One region of the Limnohabitans sp. INBF003 genome, then DNA from elsewhere that is predicted to be linked to it. Evidence: predicted binding sites of a transcription regulator. Region 1 holds the regulator's gene; each other region holds the start of a gene.
The links. The regulator sigma-54, encoded in region 1, starts transcription at its own class of promoters, with help from an activator protein. The targets are predictions, from matches to a motif close to TGGCANGNAANCTGCTTT.
Positions count from the first base shown of each region.

Region 2: glnA (type I glutamate--ammonia ligase) is a predicted target of sigma-54. The motif match lies at 5,809-5,826, and genes of this name have one in related genera.
Region 3: urtA (urea ABC transporter substrate-binding protein) is a predicted target of sigma-54. The motif match lies at 2,734-2,751, and genes of this name have one in related genera.

Region 1 covers NZ_AP029222.1:186,328-193,933, forward strand. Annotated here, with positions in the region: gene ACZ5VE_RS00895 (THUMP domain-containing class I SAM-dependent RNA methyltransferase) at 1-1,130, opposite strand, end outside; gene ACZ5VE_RS00900 (RNA polymerase factor sigma-54) at 1,141-2,682, opposite strand; gene lptB (LPS export ABC transporter ATP-binding protein) at 2,723-3,481, opposite strand; gene lptA (lipopolysaccharide transport periplasmic protein LptA) at 3,478-4,110, opposite strand; gene ACZ5VE_RS00915 (thiol:disulfide interchange protein DsbA/DsbL) at 4,254-4,928, opposite strand; gene ACZ5VE_RS00920 (SPOR domain-containing protein) at 4,957-5,610, opposite strand; gene argS (arginine--tRNA ligase) at 5,625-7,322, opposite strand; gene ACZ5VE_RS00930 (PsiF family protein) at 7,500-7,606, shown strand, end outside.
Region 2 covers NZ_AP029222.1:925,511-933,116, reverse strand. Annotated here, with positions in the region: gene ACZ5VE_RS04485 (hypothetical protein) at 1-126, shown strand, start outside; gene ACZ5VE_RS04480 (2Fe-2S iron-sulfur cluster-binding protein) at 178-477, shown strand; gene ACZ5VE_RS04475 (RluA family pseudouridine synthase) at 491-1,459, shown strand; gene ntrC (nitrogen regulation protein NR(I)) at 1,617-3,176, opposite strand; gene glnL (nitrogen regulation protein NR(II)) at 3,198-4,262, opposite strand; gene glnA (type I glutamate--ammonia ligase) at 4,348-5,763, opposite strand; gene ACZ5VE_RS04455 (competence/damage-inducible protein A) at 6,048-6,863, opposite strand; gene ACZ5VE_RS04450 (EI24 domain-containing protein) at 6,890-7,606, opposite strand, start outside.
Region 3 covers NZ_AP029222.1:614,955-622,560, forward strand. Annotated here, with positions in the region: gene ureC (urease subunit alpha) at 28-1,746, opposite strand; gene ACZ5VE_RS02960 (urease subunit beta) at 1,748-2,101, opposite strand; gene ACZ5VE_RS02965 (hypothetical protein) at 2,109-2,279, opposite strand; gene ureA (urease subunit gamma) at 2,298-2,600, opposite strand; gene urtA (urea ABC transporter substrate-binding protein) at 2,825-4,096, shown strand; gene urtB (urea ABC transporter permease subunit UrtB) at 4,261-5,844, shown strand; gene urtC (urea ABC transporter permease subunit UrtC) at 5,859-6,983, shown strand; gene urtD (urea ABC transporter ATP-binding protein UrtD) at 6,980-7,606, shown strand, end outside.

The DNA of each region.
Region 1 (7,606 bases):
CAGGCGCTCCAGCCGCTGTAGTTCTTCTTCCAGTGGCTGGCCAGTTGGGCAAAGAAGTCGCCGCCGTCGTCGGTCTGGGCGGTTTCGCGGTGGTGGCTTTGGTCGGCGGCACGGGAACTTGCACGGGCATCCGAAAGGGCACCAGGTTGGAAGTTGTCACGCCCGCGCCCGGCCACACCCGCTGCGGCGATCCGCTCGCCATAAGGTGGGTTGAGCAGCATGATGCCGGGTGTTTCGCAAGGCGGCATGCGTTGCAACGCGTCGCCACCCCGGAACTCGATCACGCCCGACACCCCTGCGCGCTCGGCATTGCGCTCGGCAAAGTCAACCATGCGGAAGGCCACGTCGCTGCCAAAGATGGGCGCGGTGGGTTCGTGCTCCAGATCGCGGGCTTCTTCGATCAGGCCTTGCCACACGTGGTTCTGGAAGGGCAATAGCTTTTCAAAACCAAAGCGCCGCTGCAAACCGGGGGCAATGCCGCAGGCGATTTGAGCCGCTTCGATCGGGATGGTGCCGCTGCCGCAGCAGGGGTCATACAAAGGCACGGTGGCGTCCCAGCCACTGGCCGCGATCATGGCGGCGGCCAGGGTTTCCTTCAAAGGCGCGTCGCCCTTGTCGGTGCGCCAGCCGCGCTTGAACAGCGGCTCACCCGAGGTGTCGATGTAGAGCGTGAGGGTTTCGGGCGTGACGTGGGCATAAATGCGCACATCGGGCCAGGTGGTGTCCACGCTGGGGCGCTCGCCGCGTTTGGCGCGAAAACGGTCGGCCACCGCGTCTTTTATTTTGAGGGCCGCAAAGTTCAGGCTGGTCAGCGGGCTGTGTTGCGCCGTGATGTCGATTTTGAAGGTTTGTTTGGGTGTGAACCAGATTTCCCAGGCCACTTCGCTGGCGGCGTTGTACAGGTCGTTTTCGTTGCGGTAGTCGGTCACCGACAGCTGCACCAGCACGCGCTGGGTCAGGCGGCTGTGCAGGTTGATGCGCATGGCGTCGCGCCAGGAGGCGCGGGCCATCACGCCGCCGCGTCCGGTCATCAGGTCATGGCCGGTCAGCCCCGTGATGGCGTGGACCTCGTCGGCCAAAAAGCCCTCGACGCCAGCGGCGCAAGGCATGAACAGGTTCAATGAATTCACTCGAATACTCTCAAAGGGTTTTGCGCAGGTTCGCAGGCGCGATCTTCAGGGCTTCGCGGTATTTGGCCACCGTGCGCCGGGCGCAGTCGATGCCTTGCTCTTTCAGCATTTCGGAAATCTGGTTGTCAGACAGGGGTTTGGCCGGTTTTTCGGCCGCCACAAACTGCTTGATCAGCGCGCGCACGGCGGTGCTCGATGCCGCGCTGCCGCTGTCGGTGCCCAGGCCCGAGCCAAAGAAATACTTCAGCTCAAACGTGCCTTGCGGCGTGGACATGTATTTGGCCGTGGTCACACGGCTGATGGTGGACTCGTGCATGCCCAACTCGTCAGCGATTTCGCGCAGCACCAGCGGGCGCATGGCCAGCTCGCCGTGCGTCAAAAAGTTCTTTTGCCGCTCGACGATGGCGGTGGACACACGCAGGATCGTGTCAAAGCGCTGCTGGATGTTCTTGATGAACCAGCGGGCTTCTTGCAGGCGTTGTTGCAAGCCCGCGTGTGACGAGCCTTTGCTGCCACGCAGCGCGTTGGCATAGATGTCGTGCACGCGCAGCTTGGGCATCACGTCGGGGTTGAGCTGGATGCGGAATTTGGGCGTGGCCGTCTTGCTGGTGTTCACCACCAGCACGTCGGGAATGACGATGTTTTGTTCGGCCTGCGCAAACGGGCGGCCGGGTTTGGGCTCCAGCCGGGCAATGAACGGGATGGCGGCTTTGACCATGGCTTCGCTCAGGCCGCAGGCCACGGCCAGGCGCTTGAAGTCGCGTTTGGCCAGCATTTCCAGCGGCTGGGCACACACGGCCAGTGCGGCCTGGGTGACTTCGTCGTCGGGTGCGTCTTTGAGCAAGGCCTTGATCTGGATGCGCATGCACTCGGCCAAGTCGCGGGCACCCACGCCCACCGGTTCGAGCGATTGCAGCAAACCCAGCGCCACGGTGAAGCGGTGCACCAGTTCGTCCAGTTGTTCGTAGTCCTCGCTGCCTGCCAGACTGGCGGCCAGCTCGGGCAGGGTGTCGGTCAGGTAGCCATCGTCGTTGAGCGACTCGATCAGAAAGCGCAGGGCCGCGCGGTCAATCTCGGACAGGCGCAGCGACAAGGCCTGGCGGTGCAAAAAGTCGGTGAGCGAGCCGCTGCTGCGGGCCAGGTCGATGGCGTCGGCGGTTTCTTCGCCGTTGTTCTGGCGTGGTCCGGCGTCGCCGCCCCATTCGCTGTCGTCGGGGCGCATGTCCACGCTGCCGTCGCCGTCCCAGCTTTCGGCCACATCGGTCACGGCTTCGTCACGGGTTTCGCTGGCGCTGTCATCGCTGCTGCTGGCCGTGCTGGCTGTTTCACTGACGCGGTCGCCCAGACTCACTCGGGTGTCGGTCTGGTCCAGGCCAAAAGCCTCCATGGGGGCTTCTTCTTCGCTGCGCTCCAAAAACGGGTTGTCGTCCAGCATCTGGTCGACCTCTTGTGACAACTCCAGCGTGGACAGTTGCAGCAGGCGGATCGATTGTTGCAACTGGGGCGTCAGCGCCAGGTGCTGGGACATGCGAAGCGACAGACCGGGTTTCATGGCTGTGCTTTCAGGTAGTGTGCGGACGGTATGCGGTTCATCACATTCGGAAGTGTTCGCCCAGGTACACCCGGCGCACCTCGGTGTTGGACACGATCTCTTCGGGGGTGCCAGCCGCCAGCACGCGGCCTTCGCTGATGATGTAGGCGTGGTCGCAAATGCCCAAGGTCTCGCGCACGTTGTGGTCGGTGATGAGCACACCAATGCCACGTTGCTTGAGGAAGGCAATGATGCGCTGGATTTCGATGACGGCGATCGGGTCGATGCCGGCAAAGGGTTCGTCCAGCAAGATGAAGCGCGGGTCGGTGGCCAAGGCGCGTGCAATCTCGACCCGGCGTCGTTCGCCGCCAGACAAGGCCACGGCGGGCGAGTCGCGCAGATGGTCCACCCGCAGGTCGGCCAGCAGTTCACTCAGGCGTTTTTCAATGTCGGCCTGCGGCAGTGCCTGGCCTTGTGCATCGGTTTGCAGCTCCAGAATGGCACGCACGTTGTCGGCCACGCTCAACTTGCGAAAGATGGAGGCTTCTTGCGGCAGATAAGACAAACCCATGCGTGAGCGCTTGTGGATGGGCATGCGCGTCACGTCTTCGCCGTCGATCAGTATCTGGCCGCCATCACCGCGGACCAAGCCCACGATCATGTAAAACGAGGTGGTTTTGCCAGCGCCGTTGGGGCCCAGCAGACCGACCACTTCGCCCTTGCCTACCTGCACGGAGACATCGTGCACCACCTTGCGGCTGCCATAGGCCTTTTTCAGGTGGTGTGCTTCCAGTCGACTGGTCACCAGTGGCTCGCTCATGGTTTTTGACTTTCGCCTGCACTCGGGCTGGTCCGCAGTGCGGGGGCTGCCGAAGTCGGTGCCGTTGTGGGGGGCGACGGCGTGACCGTTTTCCGGGGGGTCAGCACAGCGCGCACACGTTGGTCGCGCGGGTCTGTGGCTTTGGCACCTTTGGGGGGGGCATCAACGGTCATCACTTCGGTGGTGTTGTTGAAGACGATTTTTTCGCCATTGATTTGGTCGGCCAATTCCGTGCCGCGCAAAATCCGGACCTCTGCCCGCTGGATCAGTGTCACCACATCGGCCTGGCTGTCGTAAATGGCCATTTCGCCTTCGCCTTCGGTGAACTCGTCGACCCCTTCGCGTTTCTGGCGAAAGAACACCCGTTCTTTGGGCGCCGCCCAGACGTGAGCCACTTGTTGGCCTTGTTTGTCTTGTTGCACTTCCATGCGCGCACCGCGCAGCACCATGGTGCCCTTGAAAGCGACCACGTTGCCGATGAAATGGGTGAGCAGCTTGTTTTCGTCGTGGCGCATCGCATCCGCCTCAATGAGCATGGGCTTGTCTCGGTCGGCTTTTTCGGCCCAGGCAGGCGTGCAAAACAAGCTCAGCGCTGCGGCGAGGAGGCTGATGGTTCGGAGAATTGTCATTGGGGGCATGAATCTTGCTGATGACGAATTTTGATTGTAGAGGCAAGAGCGAGCAGATCGCTCTTGCTGCGTGTGCCAAGGCATAAAAAAAGCCCGCTCAGGTGACTCACCCGCGGGCTTGGGTTGGGCCTGCTGGCGCAGGCTCAGTTTTTCTTCTTGGCTGCTTTGGCGGTGCTTTGGGCAGGGCGCGACTGGGCGATCAGGGCTTCTGCCACTTTCAGCGCTTGCTCCATGCTGCCAGCCAGTGTGCCGTCCACGTAATAGCGGCCGGCCACCCCCAAGGAGGGCACGCCTTCGACTTTGAAGTCGTTTTGCAATTGGACCGCACGCTTGAGTTTGCTGGCCAGGCCAAACGATTTGTAGATCTCGTTGAACTTGACTTTGTCCAAGGGCTGCTTGTCTGCCCAGGCCAGCACGCTGGCATCGGTGTTGAGTGGCAGCTTTTCAATATGGACCGCAGCAAACACCTTGGCATGCAGGGTGTCGAGCAAATTCATGGCTTCGAGCGTGAAAAACAGGCGCTGCTGCGGCGCAAAGTCGTCGCGGAAAGACACTGGGATGCGGCGCACCACCACATCCTTGGGCGCATTTTTGACCCATTGGGCAAAGGTGGGCTCAAACGCATTGCAGTGGGGGCAGCTGTACCAAAAGAACTCGATGACTTCGACTTTGCCTGTGCCCGCTTCGGTGGCCACAGGACGGTCCAGCGTCAAGAAGTCTTTGCCGGACTTGAACACAACAGCTTGGGCCCAGGCGGCAGAGGTGCTGAGCCACGCGGAGGCAGTCACCAAGGCGGTAGAGAAGAAACGGCGTTTCATGGGGTGCTCCAGATCATGAAGGGTGGGTTCAGCGCTGAACACGCACCAAGGTGTTTTCAATGCCGCTGCCCTCCAGGCGGGTGCGAATCTTTTCAGCGGCGGCTTTGTCTGCAAAGGGGCCCAAGCGTACACGGAAGATGGTGCGGCCGGCTTGATCTCGCTCAGAGACCTTGGCATCCAGGCCCATCATGGCCAGCTTGGCTTTTTGGGCATCGGCGTCGTTGCTGGTCCGGTAAGCGCCGACCTGGATGACGTAGTCAAACGGATCGGCACTGGCGCTGGGGGCGGCAGGGGTTGAGAGCCCCGACTTGGATTTGGCCAAATCAGCCAAAGGGTCGGCAGTGACCGCTGGACGCGGCTCGGTCTTGCTGACTTCGGGTGTGCTTTTGACAGGTGCCGTGGGCGCGGGTTTGTCGGCGACGGCATTCGGTGCGGGTGTGGCGGTGGTGCTTGCGGGCACCTCTGCGGGTGGTTTGGGCTGGAACACACCGTTCGGATTCCAATCCTTGTTTTTCTGGCTTTCCTGCACGTCCTGGTCGTTGGTGCGTGGCTGGTTTTTGTTGGAAAAAGGTGTGGGCACCTTGGTCACATAAACGGCCACAGCCAAAGCCACACCCAGACCGAGCACCAGCCCGATGATGAAGCCCAGAAAAGTACCGCCGCGTTGGGGGTGGAGTTGCATGCTGTTGAGTCCGTTCACATTTTTTGGGGTGCTGACACGCCCAGTACTTGCAGGCCATTTTTGAGCACCTGTGCGGTGGCCGCGACCAGGGCCAGGCGGGCGGTCTTGACCGCTTCGTCGTCCACCAGGATGCGCTCGGCGTCGTAATAGCTGTGGTACAGCGAGGCCAGGTCGCGCAGGTAAAAGGTCACGTCGTGCGGCGCAAAGTCGGTGGCCGCAGACGTCAGCATCTCGGGGTACTTGGCCAAAGCCAGCATGAGCGCATGGGCTTGCGGGCTTTGCAGTGGCGACAAATCGGCCTTGGCCAAGGTGGCCACATCGCCACCGTCTTTTTCTTTCCAAGCGGCCAGCACCGAGCAGATGCGGGCGTGGGCGTACTGCACGTAATAGACCGGGTTGTCGTTGTTTTGCGCCAGCGCCAGGTCGATGTCGAAGATGTATTCGGTGTCGGGCTTGCGCGACAGCAAGAAGAAGCGCACCGCGTCCTTGCTGGTCCACTCGATCAGGTCGCGCAGCGTGACATAGCTGCCGGCACGCTTGGAGATCTTGACCTCTTCGCCGCCCCGCATCACGCGCACCATGGTGTGCAGAACGTAGTCGGGGTAGCCCTCGGGAATGCCCACGCCTGCAGCCTGCAGGCCTGCGCGCACCCGGGCAATCGTGCCGTGGTGGTCGGTGCCCTGGATGTTCACCACACGGCCAAAACCGCGCTCCCATTTGGTGATGTGGTAGGCCACATCGGGCACAAAGTAGGTGTAGGTCCCGTCGCCCTTGCGCATGACGCGGTCCTTGTCGTCACCGTAGTCGGTGGACTTGAGCCACAGCGCACCGTCGTGCTCATAGGTCTTACCCGCTTCGCGCAGTTTTTGCACGGCGGCGTCGACCTTGCCGCTGGTGTAGAGGCTCGACTCCAGGTAATAGTTGTCAAACTGGACATCAAAGGCCTTCAAGTCCAGGTCTTGCTCGTGGCGCAGGTAGGCCACGGCAAACAGGCGCATGCCGTCCAGATCGTTCAAGTCACCGCTGCCTGTGAATTCGCGGTCATCGGACTTGACGGTCTTTTTAGCCATGAAGTCGTTGGCGATGTCCTGGATGTAGTCACCGTTGTAAGCCGGTGCATTTTCGCCACTGGGCCACTCGGCATCGCCCGGCTTGAAGCCCTTGGCGCGCAGCTGGGTGGAGTTGGCCAAAGTGCCAATCTGCACGCCCGCATCGTTGTAATAAAACTCGCGGTAGACCTGCTGCCCCTGTGTGGCCAGCAGGTTGCAGATCGCGTCGCCCAAGGCGGCTTGGCGGCCATGGCCCACATGCAGGGGGCCGGTGGGGTTGGCCGAGACGAACTCGACCAGCACTTTGTCGGTTTTGGCGCTTTGGCTGCCAAAGTCGGCACCGGCTTGCAGCACCTCGTGGACCACCGCCTGCTTGGCCGCGTCCTTGAGACGGATGTTGATGAAGCCTGGCCCGGCGATCTCGATCGCGTCCACCCAGCGTTCAAATGCGGGCGTCAACAACAAGGCCGTGCGCAGGGTTTCGGACAGCTGCCTGGGGTTTTGCTTGAGGGCCTTGGCCAGTTGCATGGCGGCCGTGCAAGCCAGGTCACCGTGGGAGGCCACTTTGGGGGATTCAAATGCCGCGCGCGCACCGGCGCCGGGTTGGAGTTTTTCAAGCTCTGCGGCCAGGGCCGTGAGCAAATGTTGTTTGGCAGAAAGCATAGGGAGCGATTTTACGGGGATGGGGTGGCTTGCCGCCGGGGTGCCTGCAGCAGGGGGCGTTTTTCTGTGCGGCCATTACAGTTGCTCACAAGGGGTGTCGACCTGCGGCGGTTTTTGCGCGTTAATGAAGGGTCTGCACATCCGTGCAGCATTGATCATCTTTTTGGGAGTTCATTCATGCGTCATTCCATCTCTGTTGCTGCTTTGGGTTTTGCCTTGGTTTCTGGCATGGCTTTCGCTGCGGGTCCCGCTGCCAATGCGGCTTCTGCTGCTGCACCCGCTGC
Region 2 (7,606 bases), 740 kb from region 1:
CAACGCAGCAACAAAATGGCCAAGAAGCCAAAGAAAGACACGTCCCCCCCCAAGACGTTCACATCCGACCGGCCCATGGCCCCGTCCACTTTTGTCGCCCCTCGCGGCAAAGTCAAAGACAAATAAAGCGATCAAACGCCTTGCCAAGCCCACCGCTTTGCAAGGCCATCCCTGTCCATGTCTGCCCCTTTTCAGATTTTCACGGCCCGCGTCTTGCCCGCCAACTTGCAATTTGACGTGGAGGGCGACCTGACCCTGCTCGAAGCGGCCGACATGGGCCGCGTGCAGTTGCCCAGCTCATGCCGCAACGGCACTTGCCGCACCTGTATTTGCCGACTGGTCAGCGGCCAGGTGGACTACACGGTGGAATGGCCCGGCCTGTCGGCCGAAGAAAAAGCCGAAGGCTATGTGCTGCCCTGTGTGGCGCGGCCCCTATCGGATGTGGTGCTGGAGCAGCCCGCCGCCACCGCAGGCTAAAAGACAAGCTCACATGATCCCGATCCACGAAGACGAACACCTGCTGGTGCTGCAAAAGCCCAGCGGCCTGCTGTCGGTGCCCGGACGCGGCCCCGACAAGCAAGACTGCCTGGCCAGCCGCGTGCAGGCCATTTACCCCGAAGCGCTGGTGGTGCACCGGCTCGACCAGGACACCTCGGGCCTGTTGGTCATGGCGCGCGGCATCGAGGCACAGCGGCGCATGAGTCGCCTGTTTGAAACCCGCCAGGTGCACAAGCGCTATGTGGCCGTGGTGGCCGGGCAGCCCCTGCACACCCAGCAAGCGGTGCCCGCCGACGCAGACGGCTGGCGCAACATCGACGGGCCCATCCTGCTCGATTGGGAACGCCGCCCTCTGCACATCGTGCACCCCGACGGCAAACCGGCCCGCAGCCGCTGGCGCGCCCTGCAAAGCAGCGACACCGCCACGCTGGTTGAGCTGGAACCCGTCACGGGCCGCACCCACCAGCTGCGTGTGCACCTGCAAAGCATCGGTCACCCCATGTTGGGCGACGCGCTGTATGCGCCCGCGCCCGTGCGCGCACTGAGCCCACGCCTGATGCTGCACGCGCAGTCGCTGGCTTTTCCACACCCGTTCACCGATGCACCCATGGCGTTTGAAGCGCCGACCGACTGGTCTGCCCACGCGCCTTACGGTCACTTCACGGAGGTTGTCACCATGACTTTTGAAGCATTCAAAGCGAAAGCCCTGGCCGAAGGTTTTGACGAAGTGCTCGAACGCACCTGGGAGCCCAACGTGGTGCTGGACACGCACACCCACCCTTTTGGTGTCAAAGCGCGGGTGACAGAAGGCCAGATGTGGCTCAGCTGCACCGCCCCCGATGGCACGGCCCAAAAGCGCTACCTGACGCCAGGCGACGAGTTCACGCTGAACCGCGACGAACCACACGCAGAGCAATACGGGCCCGAAGGCGCGACATATTGGGTGGCCCGCAAGAACTGACACGCCCTGGAGCCAGTACCCTGGTGGGAGCAAGCCCCTGCTCGCGAATGTCTGAGGGGCCAACGCCAACATGAGCGCCAGCGCCACCATTCGGCCGCAGGGGCGACCTCCCACAAAAGACCGTTGAGTGGCCTCCCACAACACCAGGAACCGACCTTCAGTCGTCGATGCCCAGTTCCTGGATCTTGCGGGTGATGGTGTTGCGGCCGATGCCCAGCTTTTGGGCCGCTTCGATGCGCCGCCCCCGGGTGGTGGCCAAAGCGGCTTGAATCAGGCTGGTTTCAAAGCGGCGGGTCAGCACATCCCACACATCGGTGCGACCGCTGTTGAGCAGGTTAAGCGCTTCCTGCTCCAGACCGGGCTCCCATGCGCTGGCGGCCCCCACCAAAACCGGTGAACCGCTGGCTGCCGCGGCAGACGGAGTGCCCAACACCAGGGATTCAAGTGCCTGCAAAGCGTCCACACCGGGCGCAGAAAACGCCACAGACTCTGCCCCCTCAACGGAGGCCGAGGTTGCATGCAGCGGCTGCGCCGAAGGTGCGATGGCTCCACGGTTGTCCAGCACTTCGGGCGGCAAGTCTTTCACTTCGATCACTTGTGCCGGGGCCATCACCGTGAGCCAGTGGCAGATGTTTTCAAGTTGGCGCACATTGCCCGGAAACTGAAAATGGCTCAGGCGGTCGAGCGCAGCATCCGAGATGCGTTTGGGCTCCACGCCCAATTGTTGTGCGCTGCGCTGCAAGAAGTAGCGCGCCAGCATGGGCACGTCTTCGCGCCGCTCGCGCAGGGCGGGCAGGCGCAGGCGGATCACGTTCAGGCGGTGGAACAAGTCTTCGCGAAACACGCCCTCCTTGACGCGCTGCTCCAGATCCTGGTGGGTGGCCGCGATCACGCGCACATTGGCCTTGACGGCGCTGTGCCCGCCCACGCGGTAAAAGTTGCCGTCCGACAAAACGCGCAGCAAGCGGGTCTGCAAATCAAACGGCATGTCGCCGATCTCGTCAAGAAACAGCGTGCCGCCATCGGCCTGCTCAAAGCGGCCCCGGCGCGAGGCTTGCGCGCCCGTGAACGCGCCGCGCTCGTGGCCAAAGAGTTCGCTCTCCAGCAGGTCTTTGGGAATGGCCGCCGTGTTGATGGCCACAAAGGGTTGCCCGGCGCGGGGCGAGTGCTTGTGCAGCGCATGCGCCACCAGCTCTTTGCCCGAACCCGATTCACCCGTGATGAGCACCGTGACATGGCTTTGCGCCAGTCGGCCAATGCCACGGAACACGTCCTGCATGGCCGGGGCTTGGCCGAGCATCTCGGGGGCATCGACCTGTTTTTCTTCGGTCACTTCTTCGCGTTGGCTCTCGCCCACGGCGCGGCGGATCAGCTCGATCGCCTTGGGCAAGTCAAACGGTTTGGGCAGGTATTCAAACGCGCCACTAGAGAAGGCCGACACGGCGCTGTCCAGATCAGAAAACGCGGTCATGATGATGACCGGCAAACCGGGCAGGCGCTGCTTGATGGTGGCCAGCAAATCCAGTCCCGAGCCACCCGGCATGCGGATGTCGCTCACCAGCACCTGGGGGCCGCCCTGCGGGTCTTCCGAGTCCAGCGCCTTGATCACCTCACGCGGATTGGTGAAGCTGCGGGTGGGCAAGCCTTCTCGCAACAGTGCTTTTTCAAGCACAAAGCGAATGGATTGGTCATCGTCTACGATCCAGATCGGCTTCATCAACGTGGCGCTTTCTTAAATTCAGGGCAACGGAATCAAGATCTTGAAATCCGTACGGCCAGGCTCGCTGTCACACTCGATCATGCCGTGGTGCTGTTGCACAAAGGTTTGCGCCAATGTGAGCCCCAGGCCCGAACCGCCTTCGCGTCCCGATATGAGCGGGAAAAAAATGCGGTCCTTGATCGAGTCTGGAACACCAGGCCCGTTGTCAATCACATGCAATTCCAATGCCAGGCGATAACGCTGCTTGCCAAAGGTGACTTGTCGCAAGATGCGGCTCTTGAGCGTGATCTGGCCATCGCCTTGCGCGATGCGTTCTTGCAGTGCTTGCGCTGCGTTGTGCGCGATGTTGAGCACGGCCTGAATGAGTTGTTCGCGGTCACCCCGAAACTCGGGGATTGAGATGTCGTAGTCGCGCACCACTTTGAGGCCGCGAGGAAACTCGGCCAGGATCAGGGTGCGCACACGCTCACACACCTCATGGATGTTCACATCGCCCACCACATGCGGCCTGCGGTGCGGTGCCAGCAAGCGGTCCACCAGGGTTTGCAGGCGGTCGGCTTCGTGGATGATGACCTGCGTGTATTCGGTCAGCTCCTTGCTGTCCAGCTCCATCTCCAGCAACTGTGCCGAGCCCCGAATGCCGCCCAGCGGGTTCTTGATCTCGTGGGCCAGGTTGCGGATCAGCTCTTTGTTGGCCTGGGCTTGCTCCAGCAGGCGCTCTTCTCGCTCTTGCCTTGTTTGTTGCTCGACAGGCAACAACTCGACGATGACCTCGCCATCCTGATCCGAGGGTGCCACGATCACGTGCACCGGCAAGGGGTCTTCGTGGTGCACACGGCGCATTTGGGCTTCGTAGCGCAGCGCGGCAAACTCGTTCGACTGAGCGCCCACCAAAGCGGTGATCAGCGGCTGCGGGTCCAGAAAATAATCGGGCAGGTGGGTGTCAAACAGCGTGCGTCTGGACATGCCCAAAGCGTCTTCCAGCGCCGCATTGACAAAGCGCACGCGCCCCTGCCCCTGCAACACCGCCACCGGTGTGGCCAACAAATCGAATGCCTGAAATCGGGAGACTGGCGCGGTCATGGTGTCACGTCTTTGCAAAAAAAAGGACGGCCGAAGCCGTCCTTTGTTTGTATTGCACGGGGATGTGCAATATGGCGCATACCGCTTACAGCGAGTAGTACATGTCGTATTCAACAGGCGACACTTCCACGCGGCTGCGGTTGACTTCTTGCATCTTCAATTCGATGTAAGCGTCGATCCACGAGTCGGTGAACACGCCACCCTTGGTCAGGAAGGCACGGTCTGCATCGAGTGCTTCCAGAGCTTGGTCCAGGCTGGAGCAAACGGTGGGCACCAACTTGTCTTCTTCTGGAGGCAAGTGGTACAGGTCTTTGGTCGCTGCTTCGCCGGGATGGATCTTGTTCTCGATACCGTCCAAGCCAGCCATCAACAAGGCCGCGAAGCCGAGGTAAGGGTTGCACAATGGATCGGGGAAGCGAGCTTCCACACGGCGGCCTTTTTCGCTGGCGACGTTGGGAATGCGGATCGAAGCCGAGCGGTTCTTGGCCGAGTAAGCCAACTTCACAGGGGCTTCGTAGTGAGGCACCAAGCGCTTGTAGCTGTTGGTGCCGGGGTTGGTGATCGCGTTCAGAGCACGGGCGTGCTTGATGATGCCGCCGATGTAGTACAAGGCGAGATCAGACAAACCAGCGTAGCCGTTGCCTGCAAACAGGTTCTTGCCGTCTTTCCAGATGGACTGGTGAACGTGCATGCCGGAACCGTTGTCGCCAGCGTAGGGCTTGGGCATGAAGGTGGCGGTTTTGCCGTAAGCGTTGGCCACGTTGTGGATCACGTACTTTTGCAGCAATGTCCAGTCAGCACGCTCCACCAGGGTGGAGAACTTGGTGCCGATTTCGCACTGACCTGCGCCAGCCACTTCGTGGTGGTGCACTTCGACCGGGATGCCCACGGATTCGAGGATCAAAGACATTTCGCTGCGCATGTCGTGCGTGCTGTCCACGGGGGGCACTGGGAAGTAGCCACCCTTAACGCGGTTACGGTGACCGCTGTTGCCGTTTTCCATCTTGGTGCCGCTGTTCCATGGGGCTTCGGCTTCGTCGATGGCGTAGAAGGTGTTGTTCGGCTCGGTGCTCCAACGCACGTCGTCAAACAAGAAGAATTCGGGTTCGGGACCGAAGTAGGCGGTATCGCCCATGCCCGATTGCTTGAGGTATGTCTCGGCGCGCTTGGCAATGGAACGTGGGTCACGCTCGTAGGCCTTGCCATCTGTGGGCTCGATCACGTCGCAGATCAGGACCAAAGTGACTTCTTCGAAGAAAGGGTCAATGATCGCGCTGTTGGGATCGGGGATCAACAACATGTCCGAAGCTTCAATGCCTTTCCAGCCAGCAATCGAAGAGCCGTCAAACGCTTGACCTTCTTCGAACTTGTTTTCGTCGAACTGCGACACGGGCGCAGTGATGTGCTGCCACTTGCCACGGGTATCGGTGAAACGGAAGTCAACGAACTTGACTTCGTTCTCTTTCACCATCTTCATCACGTCTGCGACGGTCTTGGCCATCAAATTCTCCTGAATGGAAAGGGGTTAAAAAGCTTACGCACGGGTCTTGCAGTTTCTGTGCCAACTTGACTTAAAAACTTGCACCTGAGCATCCCAAGATTGTGCCCTGAGGAGGCTCGATTGGCCGCCTGAGACGCAGAAAAAAGAACAGGCCACGCCTTGTAGGCAAGCTCCACAGCCTTGGACACAGGATTTTCAGGGCCTCCCAACAAATGCCTCAACGACTCGCACGGCACCCATGCACTTTAATTGTGCAATTTTGCACCATTTTGGTGAATTTTAAATCAACGCACCAATTCGGGGCCATATTCCAGCTTGAAGGCCATCAGGCCTTGGCGCAAATCCCGGTAGGCCAATTCGGCGCGGGCAGGCTCCCCTTTGACCCCCAGCTCAATGTGACGCCCCCATTGCGGGTGGTCCACGCTGGGCAGACTGAACACCTTGACACCCGGGTGCCCCGCTTCAATGGCCTCCATCAAAGGCGTCAGCGTGGCCTCCATCGAGCCGAGCACGATGACCGATTTTTCCAGCCAGGCGTTTTGCTGAAAGTGACTCGCGTAATGCGCATCCAACTCGGCCTCAATCATGGGCCAGGCCATGACCGGAAAGCCCGGCACAAAGTGCACCCTGCCCCCACCTGCGCCCTGGCAGCGGAAACCTGGAATCTTGTTGTACGGGTTGCGGATGATGTCGGCCCCTTCGGGGAACACGCCCATGTTGAGGCGGTGCACGTTGTCATCGCGCTCGGGCTCGTAAGGCACACCCTGTTCTTTGGCCGTGTACTGCATGCGCTCTTGAATGAGCCGCTTGGCCTCGGGGTGCAGCGCCAGCGGCACACCCAGCGCCCGTGCAGCGCACTGGCGGGTGTGGTCATCGGGCGTGGCCCCAATGCCGCCGCAACTGAACACCACATCAGCCGACTCAAAGGCGCGCTTCAAGGTGGCGGTGATGCGCTCGGGCGAATCGCCCACATACTCGGCCCAAGTCAGTGTCAGACCGCGTGCCGACAGCAGCTCGATGGCTTTGGGCATGTGCTTGTCCTGGCGTTTGCCGGACATGATTTCGTCACCAATGATGATCAGGCCAAAAGTGGGGGTCATGGTCAAACAACTTTCTGCAAAGGATCTCAGCTCGCGCGCCGTGGTTCGACATCGGTCACGTCAGCGGACGGGTCATTGGGGTCCATCCCCAGCTTGGCTGCGGCATGGGGAGACGCAGGCGCAGCAGGCAAGACATCGTCCACCATGGCGTTCAACGGCTCGGCGCGCAAAGCCTGCAAAGCCGCCAACGCAAAGTGGGCAAACCACAACGATGAAAAGGCAAACACCAGGGTGTAGATCCAGATGGCCACCGGCACCAGGATCACAAAGGCGGCCGCAAACAAGGCCCCCGATGCCCACACCAGACTGGGCGCTGCACCCATGAGGCCTGTGACCACGCCCATGCCCAACAAGCTCATGCGGTGGCGGGCCATGAGGGTGTGCCGTTCGTCGGCGCTGGCGAACTCGGCCAATACATCAAAGGCCATGACCCGGTAAGTCAGCCAGCCCCAGATGAGCGCAGGCAACACCATGGCCAAAGGCGGCACCAGCCACATGGGCAGCGTCAACAACAAAGCGCCCAGCGCCAGCAGCAAAGACAAAAAGGTCCACCACAAACTGAACAGCAAACTGCCACCGTGCTTGCGCTGCAGACCCGCAAACCGCCGATCGGCCACCAAGCGGGTGAGCGAAGGCGTCATCAAAAAAGACACGGCCAACAAACAGGCCACCACGACCAGCGGCGTGACCGAAAAAATCACCATCAAGGGCGCCACCACGGTCTTGAGGTTGGGCAAGCCAAT
Region 3 (7,606 bases), 430 kb from region 1:
TCCCACAAAAACATCGGGCATGGGCGTTCAGAACAAAAAATAGCGTTGCGTCATGGGCAGGCTGGTGGCCGGTTCGCACACCAGCAGCTGGCCGTCGGCGCGCACCGCATAGGTCTGGGCATCGACTTCCATGCAGGGCGCGTAGTCATTGTGGACCATGTCTTTTTTGCCGACTTGGCGAATGTTCTTCACAGCGCTCAGTGTTTTGGCCAAGCCATAACGCGCACCGATGCCCGCCTGCAAACCCGCCTGCGAGACAAAGGTCAGCGAGTTGCGCGTGAGCGCACCCCCAAAGCTGCCAAACATGGGCCTGTAATGCACCGGCTGCGGTGTCGGGATGGACGCATTGGGGTCGCCCATGGCTGCCAGCGCGATGAAGCCGCCTTTCATGATGAGAGCGGGCTTCACACCAAAAAATGCGGGTTTCCAGATCACCAGATCGGCCCACTTGCCCGCTTCGATGCTGCCCACTTCGTGGCTCATGCCGTGCGCAATCGCAGGGTTGATGGTGTATTTGGCGATGTAGCGTTTGACACGGGCGTTGTCGTGGCGGTCCGTGTCGCCGGGCAGGCTGCCGCGTTGCTGCTTCATTTTGTGTGCGGTCTGCCAGGTGCGGATGATGACCTCGCCCACCCGGCCCATGGCCTGGCTGTCGCTGCTCATCATGCTGATGGCACCCAGGTCGTGCAGGATGTCTTCGGCCGCAATCGTTTCCTTGCGGATGCGGCTTTCGGCAAAGGCCAGGTCTTCGGCAATCGCCGGGTCCAGGTGGTGGCAGACCATGAGCATGTCCACATGCTCGTCGAGCGTGTTGATGGTGTAAGGCCGTGTGGGGTTGGTCGACGACGGCAGCACATTGGCTTCGCCCACCACCTTCAAAATGTCGGGCGCATGCCCGCCGCCCGCGCCTTCGGTGTGAAAGGTGTGGATGGTGCGGCCTTTGAAGGCGGCCACCGTGTCTTCGACAAAGCCCGACTCGTTGAGCGTGTCGGTGTGGATGGCCACCTGGGTGTCGGTTTCTTCGGCCACGCTCAGGCAGTTGTCGATGGCTGCGGGCGTGGTGCCCCAGTCTTCGTGCAGCTTCAGGCCAATCGCGCCTGCGCTGATCTGTTCGTGCAGCGCGGCAGGCAAGCTGGCATTGCCCTTGCCCAGAAAGCCCAGGTTCATCGGAAAGGCGTCGGCCGCCTGCATCATGCGTTCGATGTTGAAGGGGCCGGGCGTGCAGGTGGTGGCAAAGGTGCCGGTGGCCGGGCCGGTGCCGCCGCCCAGCATGGTGGTCACGCCGCTGGCGAGCGCTTCGTCAATCTGCTGCGGCGCGATGAAGTGGATGTGGCTGTCGATGCCGCCTGCGGTGACGATCAGGCCTTCGCAACTGATGATCTCGGTGCCGGGGCCAATCACAATGTCCACGCCCGGTTGGGTGTCGGGGTTGCCCGCCTTGCCAATGGCTGCGATGCGGTTGCCTTTGAGGCCGATGTCGGCCTTGACAATGCCCCAGTGGTCGATGATGAGGGCGTTGGTCAGCACGCAGTCCATCGCACCTTCTTTGTTGGTGCGCTGTGATTGCGACATGCCATCACGGATGGTTTTGCCGCCGCCGAACTTGACCTCTTCGCCGTAGCCCCCGGCTTGCAGCGTGAAGTCTTTTTCAACTTCGATCACCAAGGCCGTGTCGGCCAGGCGAACCCGGTCGCCCACGGTGGGGCCGAACATTTCGGCATAAGCGCGTTTGTCGATGTGGGCCATGTCAAGTGGCTTTCTGTGCGTTGTCGTTCAGGAGGATGTCGGGTGCACCGTCAAGTGGCCCGTTGGTCAGGCCCCGAAAACCGAACACCACGCGGTCACCGGCGTAGTCCACCAGTTCTACCGTGCGTTGCTGGCCGGGCTCAAAACGCACGGCGGTGCCCGAGGCGATGTTCAGCCGCATGCCTTGTGCCGCAGCGCGGTCAAAGCGCAGGCCTGCGTTGGTCTCGGCAAAGTGGTAGTGCGAGCCCACCTGAATGGGGCGGTCACTGGCGTTTTGCACCACCAGCGTGCAGGTGCGACGGCCCACGTTCAGGGCGTGTTGGCCGGGGTCAATCAAAAGTTCTCCGGGGGTCATACGCGACTCACTTTTTTCCCAAATAAACAGCCAGGGCCACCAAGCCGGTTGCGACCACAAAGCCGAGCACGTCGGTGCTGTGCCAGTGGGAACCTCCCAGGCCGTGCCCGTCGTGTGCCCAAGCGGCAGAGCCCAGATTCAAGAGGGCGAAAGAAAGTGTCAAAGCCAAATTTTTCATGGGTGTCCTTTTGAATGTTCAAACGATGGGTTGGTGCACGGTCACCAATTTGGTGCCGTCCGGGAAAGTGGCCTCCACCTGGATGTCGGGGATCATTTCGGCGATGCCGTCCATCACGTCGGCACGCGTCAAAACGGTGCGGCCTTCGCTCATGAGTTGGGCCACGGTCTTCCCGTCCCGTGCGCCTTCCATGACGGCGGCGCTGATCAGCGCAATGGCTTCCGGGTAGTTGAGTTGGAGTCCGCGCGCTTTGCGGCGCTCGGCCAAAAGGCCTGCTGTGAAGATCAGCAGCTTGTCTTTTTCTCGAGGGGTTAATTCCATTTTGGTGCGTTCTGAAAGAGTGGGTGCATTGAATGCATCCCATCAAGCAAAGAGCGTGCCCTTTATAGGGGCTTGGAAAATTTCTAGGGCAATGCCATGGCCATGAAGTGGGTGCAAGGGTTCTGCTTTGGGTTGGCACGCCGCTTGCAAGAGAGGTTCCAGCGTTGCAAGCGCTCCGCCCTTTTGTTGAACAAACCTACTTCCCTGATTGGAGTGATCTCATGATGAACCGCCGTGGCAACCTCAAAGCCCTCGCCACCGCCGCAGCCTTGGTGGCGGGCAGTTTGACTTTTTCTGTTCAGGTACTGGCCGCTGACACCATCAAGGTGGGCGTGCTGCACAGCCTGTCGGGCACCATGGCCATTTCCGAGACCGTGTTGAAAGACACCGTGCTCATGGCCATTGACGAGATCAATGCCAAAGGTGGCGTGCTCGGTAAAAAGCTGGAGCCCGTGATCGTGGACCCCGCTTCCAACTGGCCTTTGTTTGCTGAGAAAACCAAGCAGCTGCTCGGTCAAGACAAAGTTTCGGTGATCTTTGGTTGCTGGACTTCGGTGTCCCGCAAATCGGTGTTGCCCGTCGTGGAAGAAATGAACGGCCTGCTGTTCTACCCCGTGCAATACGAAGGTGAAGAGCTGTCCAAAAACGTGTTCTACACAGGCGCAGCGCCCAACCAGCAAGCCATTCCCGCAGTGGATTACCTGATGAGCAAAGAAGGCGGCGCGGCCAAGCGCTGGGTTTTGCTGGGCACCGACTATGTGTACCCCCGCACCACCAACAAAATTTTGCGCGCTTACCTGAAAAGCAAAGGCGTGAAAGATTCCGACATCGATGAGAAGTACACCCCGTTTGGTCACAGTGATTACCAAACCATCGTGGCTGATGTGAAGAAGTTTTCTGCCGGTGGCAAGACCGCTGTGGTCTCCACCATCAACGGCGACTCCAACGTGCCTTTTTACAAAGAACTGGGCAACGCGGGCCTGAAAGCCAAAGACGTGCCCGTGGTGGCCTTCTCGGTGGGTGAAGAGGAATTGCGCGGCGTGGATACCAAGCCCTTGGTCGGTCACTTGGCTGCATGGAACTACTTCATGAGCATCAAGAACCCGGCCAACGACGAGTTCACCAAGAAGTGGGCGGCTTATGCCAAAGCCAAGGGCATCGCCGGTCACAAAGACAAGCCTTTGACCAACGACCCGATGGAAGCGACCTACATCGGCATCAACATGTGGAAGCAAGCCGTTGAAAAAGCCAAGTCGACTGACACCGACAAAGTCATTGCTGCCATGGCCGGTCAAACCTTCAAAGCACCAAGTGGCATCACCAGCAAGATGGACGAGAAAAACCACCACCTGCACAAGTCGGTGTTCATCGGCGAGATCAAGGCCGATGGCCAGTTCAACGTGGTGTGGAAGACACCGGGTCCGGTCAAAGCCAAGCCATGGAGCCCTTACATCCCCGGCAACGACGTCAAGCCTGACGAACCTGCCAAGAAGTGATCGGTTAAGAAGTGATCGTTTGAAAGCGTGAACCCTGTCGGAGTAGAAGCTCCGGCCTACAGGTCAATTTGTACTTTGTAGGTCGGTGGCTTCAGCCCCGACATGACTGTTTGCCGGAGCTGAGGCATCAGTCCGCAGCGTTGTCAGACCCAGAGATGAGCAAAATGAAAAAATGGATGGTGAAAGGTGCGTTGATCGTCAGCGCCGTGTGGGGCCTGACGGCTGCGCACGCCTTGACGGTTCAGGAGGCCCGTGGCATTGCGGTCGGAGAGAGCGATGCCCGCGTGGAAGCACTGGCCAAAGCGGTGGCCCAGGGCGATGAAAAAACGGCAGCCTACCTGCAGGCGCTGTCGGACGATGTCGTCAAGATCAGCAAAGACCAGGTGATCATGGTCCGTGATGGCCAGGGCACAGACCCGGTCACGGGCCAGTCGGTGCCCGTGCCTGCTGATGCCGAAGATGTGATGCTGAACAACCGCCTGCGTGGCGAACTCGACACCGCCTTGGCGGCGCTCAAGTTGTTCAGCCCTGATGTGAAGGTGCGTCGCCTGGCGGCCTTGTCATTGCTCAAAGAACCCGATGCCAGCCGCAAGCCCTTGCTGGACAAGGCCTTGGCTGCCGAAACAGATGCCACCGTGCAAAGCCTGGTGCGTCAGGCCCGCGCTGCAGCGCTGCTGGCCAGCGATGCACCCAACGACCGCTTGCTGGCCGCCCGCGAGCTGGCCGACAGTAAACAGCCCGAGACCTTGTTGTTGCTGAACCAGCGCCTGGCTGATGAGCAAGAGCCTTCGGTCAAGAAACAAATCCAGACATCCTTGGCCACAGTGCAGGACAACTTGCGCTGGGGCGAGCGCTTGGGCGCTTTGTTCACGGGGGCCAGTCTCGGCTCCATCTTGCTGCTGGTAGCGTTGGGTTTAGCCATCACTTATGGCTTGATGGGCGTGATCAACATGGCCCACGGCGAGTTGATGATGATCGGTGCCTATGCCACTTACATGGTGCAAGCCCTGTTCCGTGATCACCTGCCCGGCGCATTTGACGCTTATCTGTTGGTGGCCATTCCGGTGGCGTTCATCGCTTCGGCCCTGGTGGGCGCGGTGATGGAGCGCACTGTGCTCAAGCATTTGTATGGCCGTCCCCTTGAAACCTTGTTGGCCACTTGGGGCATCAGCCTGGTGCTCATGCAAGGCGTGCGCAGCTTGTTTGGTGCGCAAAACGTGGGTGTTGAAAACCCCTCATGGATGAGCGGTTCGCTGCAATTGCTGCCCAACCTGCAATTGCCTTGGAACCGTGTGATCATCATTGTGTTTGCCGCCGCTGTGCTGATCGGCATGTCCTTGTTGATTGCCAAGACGCGGCTGGGCCTGTTTGTGCGTGGTGTCACGCAAAACCGCCCCATGGCTTCGTGCACGGGCGTCAACACCGCCCGCATCGACACCTATGCCTTTGCGCTGGGCTCGGGCATTGCAGGTCTGGCCGGTTGCGCCCTGAGCCAGGTGGGCAACGTCGGCCCCGATCTGGGCCAAAGCTACATCGTGGACGCGTTCATGGTGGTGGTGCTCGGCGGTGTGGGCCAATTGGCGGGCACCGTGTATGCCGCGCTGGGCCTGGGCTTGGTCAACAAGTTACTCGAAGGCTGGACCGGCGCTGTGCTGGCCAAGATCTGCGTGCTGGTGTTCATCATCGTCTTCATCCAGAAGCGCCCGCAAGGCATTTTTGCGATGAAAGGCCGCAGCGCTGAAGCGTGAACAGGGGCATGAACATGACTTCATTTAAATTACCGACTCCTGCGCCCTTGTTGGGGCGTAAAGCCTGGATGGCTTTCTTGCTGGCGCTGATCGCTGTAGGCTTTTTGGCCCCGGTGCTCAATTTGTGGGTGCCTGCGGGCAGCCCCTTGCATTTGAGCGACTTCGCGGTGTCGCTGATCGGCAAGATCATGTGCTACGCCATTTGTGCGCTGGCCATGGACCTGATCTGGGGCTACACCGGCATCCTGTCGCTGGGCCATGGGCTGTTCTTCGCTTTAGGTGGCTATGTGATGGGCATGTACCTCATGCGCCAGATCGGCCAGGACGGCAACTACAAAAGCAATCTGCCCGACTTCATGGTCTTTCTGGACTGGAAAGAGCTGCCTTGGCACTGGCTGCTGTCGGACAGTTTCATCGCCACCGTGTTGCTGGTGGTGTTGGTGCCGGGCTTCATCGCCTTTGTGTTCGGTTACTTTGCTTTCCGTTCGCGCATCAAAGGGGTGTATTTCTCCATCATCACCCAGGCCATGACCTATGCAGCCATGCTGCTGTTCTTCCGCAACGAAACCGGCTTTGGTGGCAACAACGGCTTCACCGACTTCAAGCGGATCTTGGACCTGCCGATTGCCACCCCCAACATGCGCATGGTGCTGTTTGTCATCACCGGTTTGACACTGCTGGGCTTTTACTTGTTCTCGCGCTGGCTGGTGGGCAGCAAATACGGCCGCGTGCTGCTGGCCATTCGCGATGCAGAAACGCGGGTCATGTTTTCGGGCTATTCGCCACTGCCTTACAAGTTGAGCATCTGGGTGATCTCGGCCGTGATGTGCGGCATTGCTGGGGCTTTGTACGTGCCACAAGTGGGCATCATCAATCCGGGCGAGATGAGCGCAGCCAACTCGATCGAGATCGCGGTGTGGGCAGCCGTCGGTGGCCGTGGCACCTTGATCGGCCCGATCGTCGGGGCCTTTTTGGTCAACGGCGCTAAAAGTTGGCTGACGGTCACAGCGCCTGAATTCTGGTTGTACTTTTTGGGTGCGCTGTTCATCGCGGTCACCTTGTATTTGCCGCAAGGCGTGGTGGGCCTGGTTGCCAAGATCAAGGCCCAGCTTCTGACGAAAAAAGGCGGTGCCGCATGACGCCCGATCTCTTGCAAAAAGGGGCCCAGCGTGTGGCCGAACACGCCAAGCTGCTGAGCCAATCGACCGAGTCCGGTGGCCGCAGCGCAGGCTATGGCCGCGTGGTGCAAGACGCCAAAGAGGTCGATGTGACCCATGGCCGCATTCTGTACCTGGAAGACGTGAGCGTGAGCTTTGACGGCTTCAAGGCCATCAACAAGCTGTCGCTCGACATCGCGCCGGGCGAGCTGCGTTGCATCATCGGCCCCAACGGTGCGGGCAAGACCACCATGATGGACATCATCACCGGCAAGACCCGCCCTGACGAAGGCAGCGTGTTCTTTGGCAGCATCATCGATTTGCTGCGCCACAACGAACCCGAGATCGCGCAGCTGGGCATTGGCCGCAAGTTCCAAAAGCCCACGGTGTTTGAACACCTCACGGTGTTTGAAAACCTCGAACTCGCGCTCAAAACCAACAAGGGCGTCAAAGCCTCGATGTTCTTCAAGCTCGATTCAGGGCAGTCAGACCGCCTGGCCGAAGTGCTGCACACCATCCATTTGGCGGACAGCGTCAGCACCCTGGCCGGTGTGCTCAGCCACGGTCAAAAGCAATGGCTGGAGATCGGCATGCTGCTCATGCAA